2 regions of the Pseudoalteromonas simplex genome follow, and region 1 is predicted to be linked to the other one. Evidence: predicted binding sites of a transcription regulator. Region 1 holds the regulator's gene; the other holds the start of a gene.
The links. Region 1 encodes ArgR, which controls arginine synthesis, uptake and breakdown. Its sites were predicted from a motif close to ANTGAATANNTATTCANT; they were not measured.
Positions count from the first base shown of each region.

Region 2: a site for ArgR is predicted at 4,322-4,339, ahead of argA (amino-acid N-acetyltransferase). Genes of this name have one in related genera too.

Region 1 is NZ_JADILN010000003.1:355,631-361,314, forward strand. Features, by position in the region: gene ispB (octaprenyl diphosphate synthase) at 213-1,184, shown strand; gene mdh (malate dehydrogenase) at 1,275-2,210, opposite strand; gene argR (transcriptional regulator ArgR) at 2,436-2,903, shown strand; gene IRQ78_RS09130 (Dyp-type peroxidase) at 2,900-3,799, opposite strand; gene IRQ78_RS09135 (ABC transporter ATP-binding protein) at 3,861-4,904, opposite strand; gene IRQ78_RS09140 (ABC transporter permease) at 4,901-5,684, opposite strand, start outside.
Region 2 is NZ_JADILN010000002.1:204,525-210,208, forward strand. Features, by position in the region: gene glnS (glutamine--tRNA ligase) at 1-1,596, opposite strand, end outside; gene IRQ78_RS04865 (DUF3083 family protein) at 1,825-2,895, shown strand; gene argA (amino-acid N-acetyltransferase) at 2,919-4,259, opposite strand; gene sucD (succinate--CoA ligase subunit alpha) at 4,454-5,326, opposite strand; gene sucC (ADP-forming succinate--CoA ligase subunit beta) at 5,326-5,684, opposite strand, start outside.

The DNA of each region.
Region 1 (5,684 bases):
CATGACAATTAAATTACGCTAATAATACGCACCTTTAAAATTCAAAAAGCTGATCACTTATTAATCAAGCTTATAAATTTATCTTGGCAAAATTGATCTCAAATAAAAAACTTTACAGTGTTTTTTTACTGAATCATCACAAAATATCGAGCAAGCGCTTTTTTTGTTGTACAATCAGCCCCGTATACCCATAAATATTGGCTCGGAGATCAATGGATATAAAAGCTATCCAGACGTTAATCGAAAATGAAATGGATGACGTCAATCAACTTATACATGCCCAAATGCGCTCAGATGTCGCATTGGTTAACCAACTCGGTTTATACATAGTAAACAGTGGAGGTAAACGCGTTCGTCCTATGTTGGCCATTTTAGCGGCAAAAGCACTTGGTTATGAGGGCAAAGACCATATTACGCTTGCCACTATCATCGAATTTATTCATACCGCCACTTTATTGCATGACGACGTTGTCGACGAGTCACATTTGCGCCGTGGTACGCCTACAGCCAACGCAGAGTTTGGTAATGCAGCTAGCGTTTTGGTCGGTGACTTTATCTATACACGTTCATTTCAGCTTATGGTTGGCCTAGGTAAAATGCCAATCATGCAAATTTTAGCGGATGCAACCAATGTCATCGCTGAAGGTGAAGTATTACAGCTAATGAACTGTAATGACCCTGACACCACAGAACAAAGCTATATGCAGGTTATTTACAGCAAAACGGCAAAATTGTTCGAAGCTGCAACCGGCCTTGCTGCAATTATTACCGAGCAAGACAAACAAACCCTTGAAGCATTAAACTTATACGGAATGCATCTTGGCACTGCATTCCAATTAGTGGATGATGTACTTGATTACAACGCTGATGCCGAGCAACTTGGTAAAAACATTGGCGATGATTTAGCTGAAGGTAAACCTACCCTACCGCTTATCTACGCAATGCAAAAAGGCACACCAGAGCAAGTTAAGCTAGTACGTGAAGCAATTGAGCTTGGTAATGGTATGGACCATTTAGAAAGCATTCTAGCGGCATTAGCTGACACTAAAGCCCTTGAGTTTGCAATGCAAAGAGCTGAGCAAGAAGCTGACAAAGCAATTGCTTGTATTGCGTTCTTACCAGATACACCGTACAAACAAGCCTTAGAGAGTTTGGCCCGTATCGCCGTTGCCCGCGATCACTAAACACTATTTATTCGAGCCATTAAAAAAGCCTGCATTTGCAGGCTTTTTTGTTTTCGGCGATTTAAAAAATCGCCTATCATCTGTCGGGAATTAACCGTTGATGAAATCAACACCTTCTTGGATGTCTTTGTTAAGTGTAGCTAGCATGTCGTTTTTAGCTTGCTCTTCGAATGCACTTAACTCACCGTAAGAAAGGATTTCTTCAACGCCGTTTTTACCTAGACGAACTGGGTGTGCGAAGTATGCTGCGTCACCGTTTTCAACTGCAACGTATGCGTAATCAACTACTTCTTCACCTTGTAAGCCTTTAACTAAAGACATACAGAAGCGTGCTGCTGCAGCACCCATAGAAAGAGTCGCTGAACCGCCACCCGCTTTAGCGTTAACAACTTCAGTACCTGCGTTTTGGATACGTGGAGTTAATGCCGCAACTTCTTCGTCAGTGAAAGTAACACCTTCAACTTGAGATAGAAGAGGAAGGATTGTCGTACCTGAGTGACCGCCGATCACTGGAACTTTAACGTCAGTTGCGCTTAAACCTTTAAGTTCAGCAACAAATGCTTCTGAACGGATCACGTCAAGCGTTGTGATACCGAATACACGGCCTGCATCGTAAGTACCCGCTTTTTTGAATACTTCAGCAACGATTGGCACAGTGCCGTTTACTGGGTTAGTGATGATACCTACTAACGCTTTAGGACAGTTTTTAACGATGCCTTCAGCTAATGTTTTGATGATACCTGCGTTTACGTTGAAAAGGTCCGCACGGTCCATGCCTGGCTTACGTGGCATACCCGCTGGGATAAGAACGATATCACAACCAGCTAATGCTGCGTCTAAGCTGTCAGCACCAAAACCTTCAACTTTAACGTCTGTTGGGATGTGAGAAAGATCAACCGCTACACCAGGAACAACAGGGGCAACATCGTATAACGATAATTCAGAACCTGCAGGTAAACTTGTTTTTAATAATAAAGACAATGCTTGGCCGATACCGCCAGCTGCGCCTAAAACAGCAACTTTCATTGGAATTCTCCGTAATTTGAGGTAGGAAATATTTGTGGCCCTAAAGATAATGAAATTAGCGACTAAAAACAAATTTATCCTGCTTATTTCGCGTATAATTTCGACCATAGTTGTAAACTTGGCTGTAAAGACACTGCATTTTGGACGACTTTGTAAACTAATACTGCATAAATATGCAGAGTTGTGTAGAATTACCCTACATTTTATGAATAAAGAAACGGCAACATGCAACCACAAGACAAACAAGAAGCACTGATCAAAGCGTTTAAAGCGCTATTAAAAGAAGAAAACTTCGGTTCACAAGGTGAGATTGTCGAAGCATTAAAAGAGCAAGGCTTTGATAATATTAGTCAAAGTAAAGTATCTCGCATGTTAAGCAAATTTGGTGCGGTACGTACTCGTAATGCAAAACAAGAAATGGTTTATTGCTTACCGGCTGAAATGGGTGTGCCAACAGCGAAAAGCCCACTGCGTCAGCTTGTTATTGATATTATGCATAACGAAATGATGATCATTATTCGCACCAGTCCAGGCGCAGCACAATTAATTGCTCGTTTACTTGATTCACTCGGTAAAGCAGATGGCGTACTAGGCACTATTGCAGGCGACGACACTATTTTTATCGCCCCTGCGAAGATTTCTGAAATCGATGTGACGCTTGATCGCGTACGCACTTTATTCGATACCGTTTAAAGCTGCTTTAAGAAGTTTACTGACGGGGCGAAAAACGCAGATCCCATATCGGCTTGAGTAAAATCGAGCCAATGATCATAGCAATCGCCCTGCCCCAAGCGACTCTTTAATACCTGCTCAAACGCATCCCCTTGCGCCGCACACGAAACCATTAAAATTCCCTGCTTATGCACATCACCAAATGGCATGCTTTGGTTTAGCAAGAGAGGCTGGCCATGCTCATCTTTTAATTCACTACGAACCGCATGACTGGTTTCTACAGCAGGCACAATCAAGGTGTTATCTAGACGCGTGCGCCCCATGATTTGCTCTTGCTCTGATAACGATAAGTGCTGCCAGACACTCAAATCATGCACAAAGCGCTGAACATGAATATAGCTGCCTTGGTCTTCAAAGTGACCCGGTTTGTCGATAAGTGCTGTACTACGCTTTTGACGGCCATGAGGTGTATCGCCTGCATAAATAAAGCCGTTAAAATCACGTCCATCTAAAAACCGAAAATTACGGACCTGCTCCACCAGCTCAACATCCGGTGTTAATAATTTTAGGATTTGCAGGGCAAATAGATGGTTTACATCTTCACGGTCTGAGCGAATTTGTACAAACAAATCAAATGGCTGGGCACTCATCACATGCTCACTGTGAGTTACATTCGGAAAGCTTTGCAATTGACTAGGAATAAACTCGGGCAAGATATGCGGCCAATACTGAGCACCAAGGGCAACCACGCACGATAGCATGGCTTCTGAGAACTGATCAGCAAACTCATCTTGAATGACGCTAACGCGTTTTAGTTTTTTACGTAATGACTCATCGTGGCCATCGTAAACATTAAAAAACAGGTGCAAACCATGTAAGTTTGCTTCAGCACAAATCCCAGATTGCGCTTGCGCCATAGTGAATCCTTAGCTTCTCGTTATTTGCACAAAGCCAAGGATTCAAGATTGTTATTTATTACTAATCATGAAAAAAATTGACTGTGTGCGGCATTATTTTTATTTTTACAGGTTGCTCAACAGCTAACACGCGGTCTTGCTCTGCAGCAACTTCACACTCTTGCCCTGCAATATTAATTCGATATACATAACGCGTACCGATAAAGCGCCTGTGCAAAATAGTTAAACTGTTTGCGTCACTGTGCGCAGCTTCACACAACTGAATATGGTGCGGTCTTATATACACTTGACCTTGCTGACAATCTGCATTGTTCGGTGTCAATGAGTGAACCACACCAAACGCCGTTTCGTATTCAGTTGGCGTTAATACTTTTGCCGTTAAGTATATGCCCGTACCAAGAAACTCTGCAACCACCTTTGAGTTAGGTTGGCTAAATAACTGCTCAGGAGAGCCTTGTTGGGCTATTTTTCCACCATGCATAACGGCAAGCGTGTCAGCAAATGCGAAAGCTTCTTCCTTCGAATGGGTAACAAATACCGCAGAAACCTGCTGAGCTTTAATAATTCGGCGTATATCTGCAATAAGCTCAAAACGCACTTGTGTATCAATATTCGAAAATGGCTCATCAAGTAATAATAAACTTGGTTTGTAAGCAAGTGCACGGGCTATTGCCACACGTTGCTGCTGTCCACCAGAAAGCTGATGAGGGTATCGCTGTGCACAACCATCGAGTTTAACAAGGCTAAGCATTTCATCTACACGCTCTCGCTTTTGCGCTTTGCTCATATTGCTAAGACCAAACGCAATGTTGTCGCTTACCGTTAAATGAGGAAACAGCGCATAGTCTTGGAACATCATGCCAATATTACGTTTTTCCGGTGCAACAAACAGCCCACTATCGTTGACCACTTTTGAATCAATACTCATATAGCCTTGATCAGGCTGTAAAATCCCGGCAATTGCCTTTAAGGTGGTGGTTTTGCCGCAGCCACTTGCGCCAAGCAAACAGACGATTTCATCTTGTTCAACATTGAGGTTTAGTTCACTCAACACCTGAGTCGCATTGTACTGATAAGCTAAGTCTTTAATTATCAAATGACTCATGAGTGATTTTGCTCCATCGAACGATTAACGAAATACAAAGGGATTAACCCAACTAACACGATAAACAAGGCTGAAATTGACGCAAGCTCCAATTGCTCATCACTAACATATTGAAAAACATGAGTTGCTAGGGTTTCAAAATTAAAAGGTCTGAGTAATAGAGCTGCAGGTAACTCTTTCATGCACTCAATAAACACTAACAAACCAGCTGTTAAAATACCGCGTTTTAATAGCGGTAAATGTACTCGCCAAAGGGTTTGCATGGGCCCTTTGCCCATTGATTGGCTGGCCATATCTAACGATGGGCTAATACGTAAAAAACTGCTTTCAAGCGCGCCATGCGCAATCGCATAAAAACGTACAACATAAGCAAAAATCATCGCAAATAAAGTACCGCTTAAAAGTAACCCTGGTGATAAACCAAAAGGCTCAAGCCAATTATTTAATGCATCATCTAGCTGAGTTAATGGGAGCAATACAGCAATCGCTAATACAGTACCAGGTAAGGCATAGCCAGTACTTGCTAAACGCCCAGGGATCAAGGGGTAAGCTTGCTTCGCAATGCGTTGATAAAACAATACCAATAAGCTCAATAGGATAGTTGCAATGCTCACCACTACAGCCACTTTAAAGCTTTGCCAAGCGTAATTAAAGAATGCCCCATTCCATGCTTCATCTGCATAGACAATGGCATATTTAACTAATACCCCAACCGGCAGAATAAAAGCCAATACCAGCACAACGGTGCAAGCCAAGCTTGCAGCCCATGCCGCACCGCCT
Region 2 (5,684 bases), on a different contig from region 1:
TTTGCTATCACGACAGAAGTAACCTGTACGCTCAAACTGGAAGCCCTGCTCTGCTTGTGCATTTGCAAGTGACGGCTCAACTTTCGCATTTTCAAGAACCACAAGTGATTCAGGGTTTAGTGTTGCGTTAAAGTCTTCTGCTGCCGCTGGGTTTGGCACGTTAAATAAACGGTCGTATAAACGAACTTCAGCTGTGATAGATTCACTCGCTGATACCCAGTGAATTACACCTTTAACTTTACGGCCATCACTTGGGTTTTTACCCAGAGTTTCAGGATCGTAAGAGCAGAAGATAGTCGTAATTTCGCCGTTTTCGTCTTTTTCAACGCGCTCAGCTTTAATTACATAAGCACCACGTAAACGTACTTCTTTATCAAGAACTAAACGCTTAAACTTGTTGTTTGCTTCTTCACGGAAGTCTTCACGCTCGATATAAAGTTCACGAGTGAAAGGTACGTCACGGCGACCCATCTCTTCTTTATTCGGGTGATTTGCAACAGATAACGTTTCTACTTTATCTGCGTCATAGTTTTCGATAACAATCTTCACCGGATCAAGAACAGCCATTGCACGAGGTGCATGTTCATTTAGGTCTTCACGGATACAGGCTTCTAGCATGCCCATTTCAACCATGTTCTCTTGTTTAGTGATACCGATACGAGAACAGAACTCACGTACTGATGCAGGTGTATAACCACGACGACGTAAACCTGCAATCGTTGGCATACGTGGGTCGTCCCAGCCTTCAACATGACCATTTACCACTAAGTCGTTTAATTTACGCTTAGACATAATGGTGTACTCAAGATTTAATCGTGAGAACTCGATTTGTTGCGGATGACACTCAAGGCTGATGTTATCTAATACCCAATCGTATAAACGACGGTTATCCTGGAACTCAAGCGTACATAATGAATGTGTAATACCTTCTAGCGCATCTGAAATACAGTGCGTGAAGTCGTACATTGGGTAAATGCACCACTTGTCGCCGGTTTGGTGGTGATGAGCAAAACGTACACGGTATAAAATTGGATCACGCAATACCATGAATGAGCTTGCCATATCGATTTTAGCACGCAGTACACATTCGCCTTCTTTGAACTCGCCATTACGCATTTTTTCAAATAGCGCTAGGTTTTCTTCAACTGGCGTATCACGGTATGGGCTGTTTTTACCCGGCTCTTTTAAAGTACCACGGTATTCACGGGCTTGATCTGGCGATAAGAAACACACATACGCTAGGCCTTTTTCGATAAGCTCAACAGCATAGCCATATAGCGCATCGAAATAGTTAGATGAATACTTAATTTCACCATCCCACTGGAAACCTAACCACTGCACATCTTCTTTAATCGAATTTACGTAGTTGATGTCTTCTTTTTCTGGATTCGTATCATCAAAACGTAAGTTACAAAGACCTTGATAATCTTGGGCGATACCAAAATTTAAACAAATAGACTTTGCATGACCAATGTGTAAAAAACCGTTTGGTTCAGGTGGAAAACGCGTGTGTGTAGTCGCATGCTTACCGCTTGCTAGATCTTCGTCGATACGCGTTCTAATAAAGTTACTTGGGCGATTCTCAATTTCCGCCATAGGAGCATAATCCTCTGAATATTGCATGGTGACAAAACTAATGCATTATTACAAAAACAAACCCTAACATACAGTGGTTGCATCATGTTTATTGAAGATATTACGTCGATTGTTGAATACATAGTTCACAGACTGGACAAAATCGGTAAAAAAATTGTTCTAACGCAATAAAATGATCATTGACTAGCGATATAGTGCCGTCAGTTTCACTACCAATAAGGAAAAAAGATGGCTTCGCTCAATCAACATCGAGTCTATATTCCAAGCTCAGCACGTGCAAACCAGTATGTGTTAGTTGAATTTAAACCTACTGATGAGTTTTTTGCCCAGTTCACCAATGTGAGCTGTGCTTATAAGCGTCTTGCAAGGGAGTTATTTGCACTATGTGATGAGTATGAATTACATAATGTACACCTAATCGCCAACGATAAATTACCCGTGGTTCGTTACCATGATGAGGCATATAGCTTAGAAACCGCTAAGCAGATTTTGTTTTTCTATAACCCACAATACCATGAAGCACATAATGTATTTGCTGATGGTGAGCAAAAATGCAAAAAAATTCGTTTATTATTTTTAGCGACTGGTGAAGATATTCGCGCTCATGCGGCTAGTTTTCATCATAATGTGCAAAGAGTGATCAACTCATTACAAGAAAAGCTACTAAGCGGCCAACCACCTCTTAAAATTCGTGACCACCAACATCTAACTTATGATTTATTTGCTAAAGCAAAAGGTCACAAAGAAAGCTATGGCTATAAATTACGTAGCTTATACCCACGTTACCAGTCTCGCCAATGTCATGTGCCAAATGAACACAGTGAGATGACATACGCTGGGTTTTCGATTCCAGTAACTCGCGCCATTAAAACGCAATTTCAGCATATGTTGAATGAAGAGAATTATACGCAGTTTTATCAATACATCTTTGATGCATTCAAACGAGCATGTGATAAACGCGGATTAACACTCGGCGCTTTCATCGCTAACGGTACCCGCCCTATTGTTCGTAATAGCAATATTGATAACGCACAAAGTAACAGCGAACTGCAAAAGCTGACCTTTGATTGCAGCTCTGAGCAGGTGCAATTACAACAGTATTGGGATGCAGCTCAACTTGTAGATTCACTACATTTTGTGATTGCCGCAGCCGATAAAGACAAGCATGACATTGGTTATGGTAAGTTTATGAATCAAGTGCAAAGTGCGATAAATGAAGTTACTGACGAGCTGGCATTTAATCCGACTCGCCAAGATTTACGTGTGCGTTTTTATCAGCACATTAACTATCAATATTAAGAGTATAAGAGGTGACGCATGCGTCACCTCTTATTACCTAGCTTAGTTAAATCTAGACGCAATACTTTAGAGCGGCGTTCATGATTATATAGCGCTTTTTTCTTCGGAGGTAGTTCATCAACTGTCACTATTTCAAAACTTTGCTCTAAAAACCAGTGAATGCTGCGTGTGGTGAGAGCAAATAAATGCGAATAACCTGCACGTTTAGCCTTATTAATAATAAACCTCAGTAGATAACTGCCGCGGTCGGCATCTCGGTACTGAGGGTGAACAGCCAAACTTGCAAACTCCCCTACTTGTTCATCAGCAAACGGATACAAAGCCGCACAGGCAATGATTAGCCCATCACGCTCAATAACTGTAAATTGTTCAATTTCGATTTCTAGCTGTTCACGAGAACGGCGCACTAAATAGCCTTGTTGTTCAAGGGGTCTAATAAGGTTAATGATACCGGTAATATCAGCAATACTTGCACTTCGTAATTGCTCAGAGCTTTGTGGTGCGATTTGTGTACCAATACCATCTAAAGAGAATAACTCTTGAAGTAATGCGCCATCCTCTTTGTAACTAACAAGATGGCAACGATGTACGCCACCTCGACAAGCATCAATTGCAGCTTGTAAGAATACAGTAGCACTTAAACATGAATCTGGTTGCTTACGATAGTTTACTAGTAGCTGCTCAGCTTCATTTGGCATTAGCTCTGCAATTGCTTCACCATTTTCATCCAAAATACCGGCTTCTTTACAAAAGCCAAGCATTTTATCGGCGCGTAGTTTGAGAGCTACTTGCGTAGCAATTTCTTCAGCTGTTAAGTTAAAGCTTTCACCTGTAACAGACGCCGCTATTGGCCCAAGCAGAACAATTCCGTTGTTATCTAACTGGTGGCGAATACCCGCAACATCGATACGTCTCACTCTACCTGAATGATGATAGTCAACACCTTCATCAACACCTAAAGGCTGAGCAATAACAAAATTACCACTCACAACATTTAAAAATGAGCCAGACATAGGTGTACTACTTAAAGACGTAGATAAACGCGCGGTTATATCGAACTGCATTGCACCCGCAACTTTTTTAATTACATCAAATGTTGCGTTATCAGTTACCCGTATCTCATTATGAAACTGACTAGTTATGCCAACTTGTTCAAGCGCTGCGTTAAACTGTGGGCGAGCACCAAACACTAAAACAATCTTAATACCAAGACTAGTTAATAACGCGACATCGTTGATGATGCTGCGACAACCAGACTGATCGATCGCCTCTCCGCCAAGCATAACAACGAATGTTTTACCGCGGTGAGCATTAACGTATGGAGTTGACTGGCGAAATCCATCTACCAATTCTGTGGTACGCACGTAATATTTACCTTATTAAAGTCGAATGTTTTAATAAAAACAGATATACAAGCCACAAGTGTATGGAATTTATATTCACAAATAAAGCATTATTATTCTTAATTTATAGGCGGAATTTTCGTGCGAGTTATAAGAAAGGGATAAATACAAAAAAGGCCCGCATAAGCGAGCCTTTTTTAAGAGATTAGAACTGATTACCAGCCTGTTTTCTCTTTAAGTGCATTACCGATATCAGCTAATGAACGTACAGTTTTTACGCCAGCAGCTTCTAATGCAGCAAATTTCTCATCAGCAGTACCTTTACCACCTGCGATGATTGCACCAGCGTGACCCATACGCTTACCTGCAGGTGCAGTAACACCAGCAATGTAAGAAACAACAGGTTTAGTCACGTTGTGCTTGATGTATTCTGCAGCTTCTTCTTCTGCAGTACCACCGATTTCACCGATCATAACGATAGCTTCAGTTTGCTCGTCTTTTTCGAACATTTCTAAAACGTCGATGAAGTTAGTGCCAGGGATTGGGTCACCACCGATACCAACACATGTTGATTGGCCGAAACCAGCGTCAGTAGTTTGCTTAACCGCTTCATAAGTAAGAGTACCAGAACGTGATACGATACCTACTTTACCAGGCTTGTGGATGTGACCAGGCATGATACCGATCTTAGTTTCACCCGGAGTGATAACACCTGGGCAGTTAGGACCGATCATACGAACACCAGTTTCATCAAGCTTAACTTTAACGTCAACCATGTCTAGTGTTGGGATACCTTCAGTGATACAAACGATTAGCTCGATGCCAGCATCGATAGCTTCTAAGATTGCATCTTTACAGAAAGGTGCTGGTACATAGATAACTGATGCAGTTGCGCCAGTTGCTTCAACAGCGTCACGTACTGTGTTGAATACTGGAAGACCAAGGTGCGTTTGACCGCCTTTACCTGGGCTTACACCACCAACCATTTGCGTACCGTACTCAAGCGCTTGCTCAGAGTGGAAAGTACCTTGGCCACCTGTGAAACCTTGACAGATAACTTTTGTATCTTTATTGATTAATACAGACATTATTTGCCCTCCGCAGCAGCAACAACTTTTTCAGCTGCGTCTGTTAGTGATTCAGCAGCGATGATGTTAAGGTCAGAACTAGCTAGTACTTCACGACCAAGTTCAGCGTTAGTACCTTCTAAACGTACTACTACAGGAACATTTACACCTACTTCTTTAACTGCACCGATGATACCTTCTGCGATCATGTCACAACGAACGATACCACCAAAGATGTTAACTAAAACAGCTTTAACGTTGTCGTCAGATAAGATGATCTTGAATGCTTCAGATACACGCTCTTTAGTTGCGCCGCCACCAACATCTAGGAAGTTAGCTGGCTTGCCACCGTGTAGGTTTACGATGTCCATAGTACCCA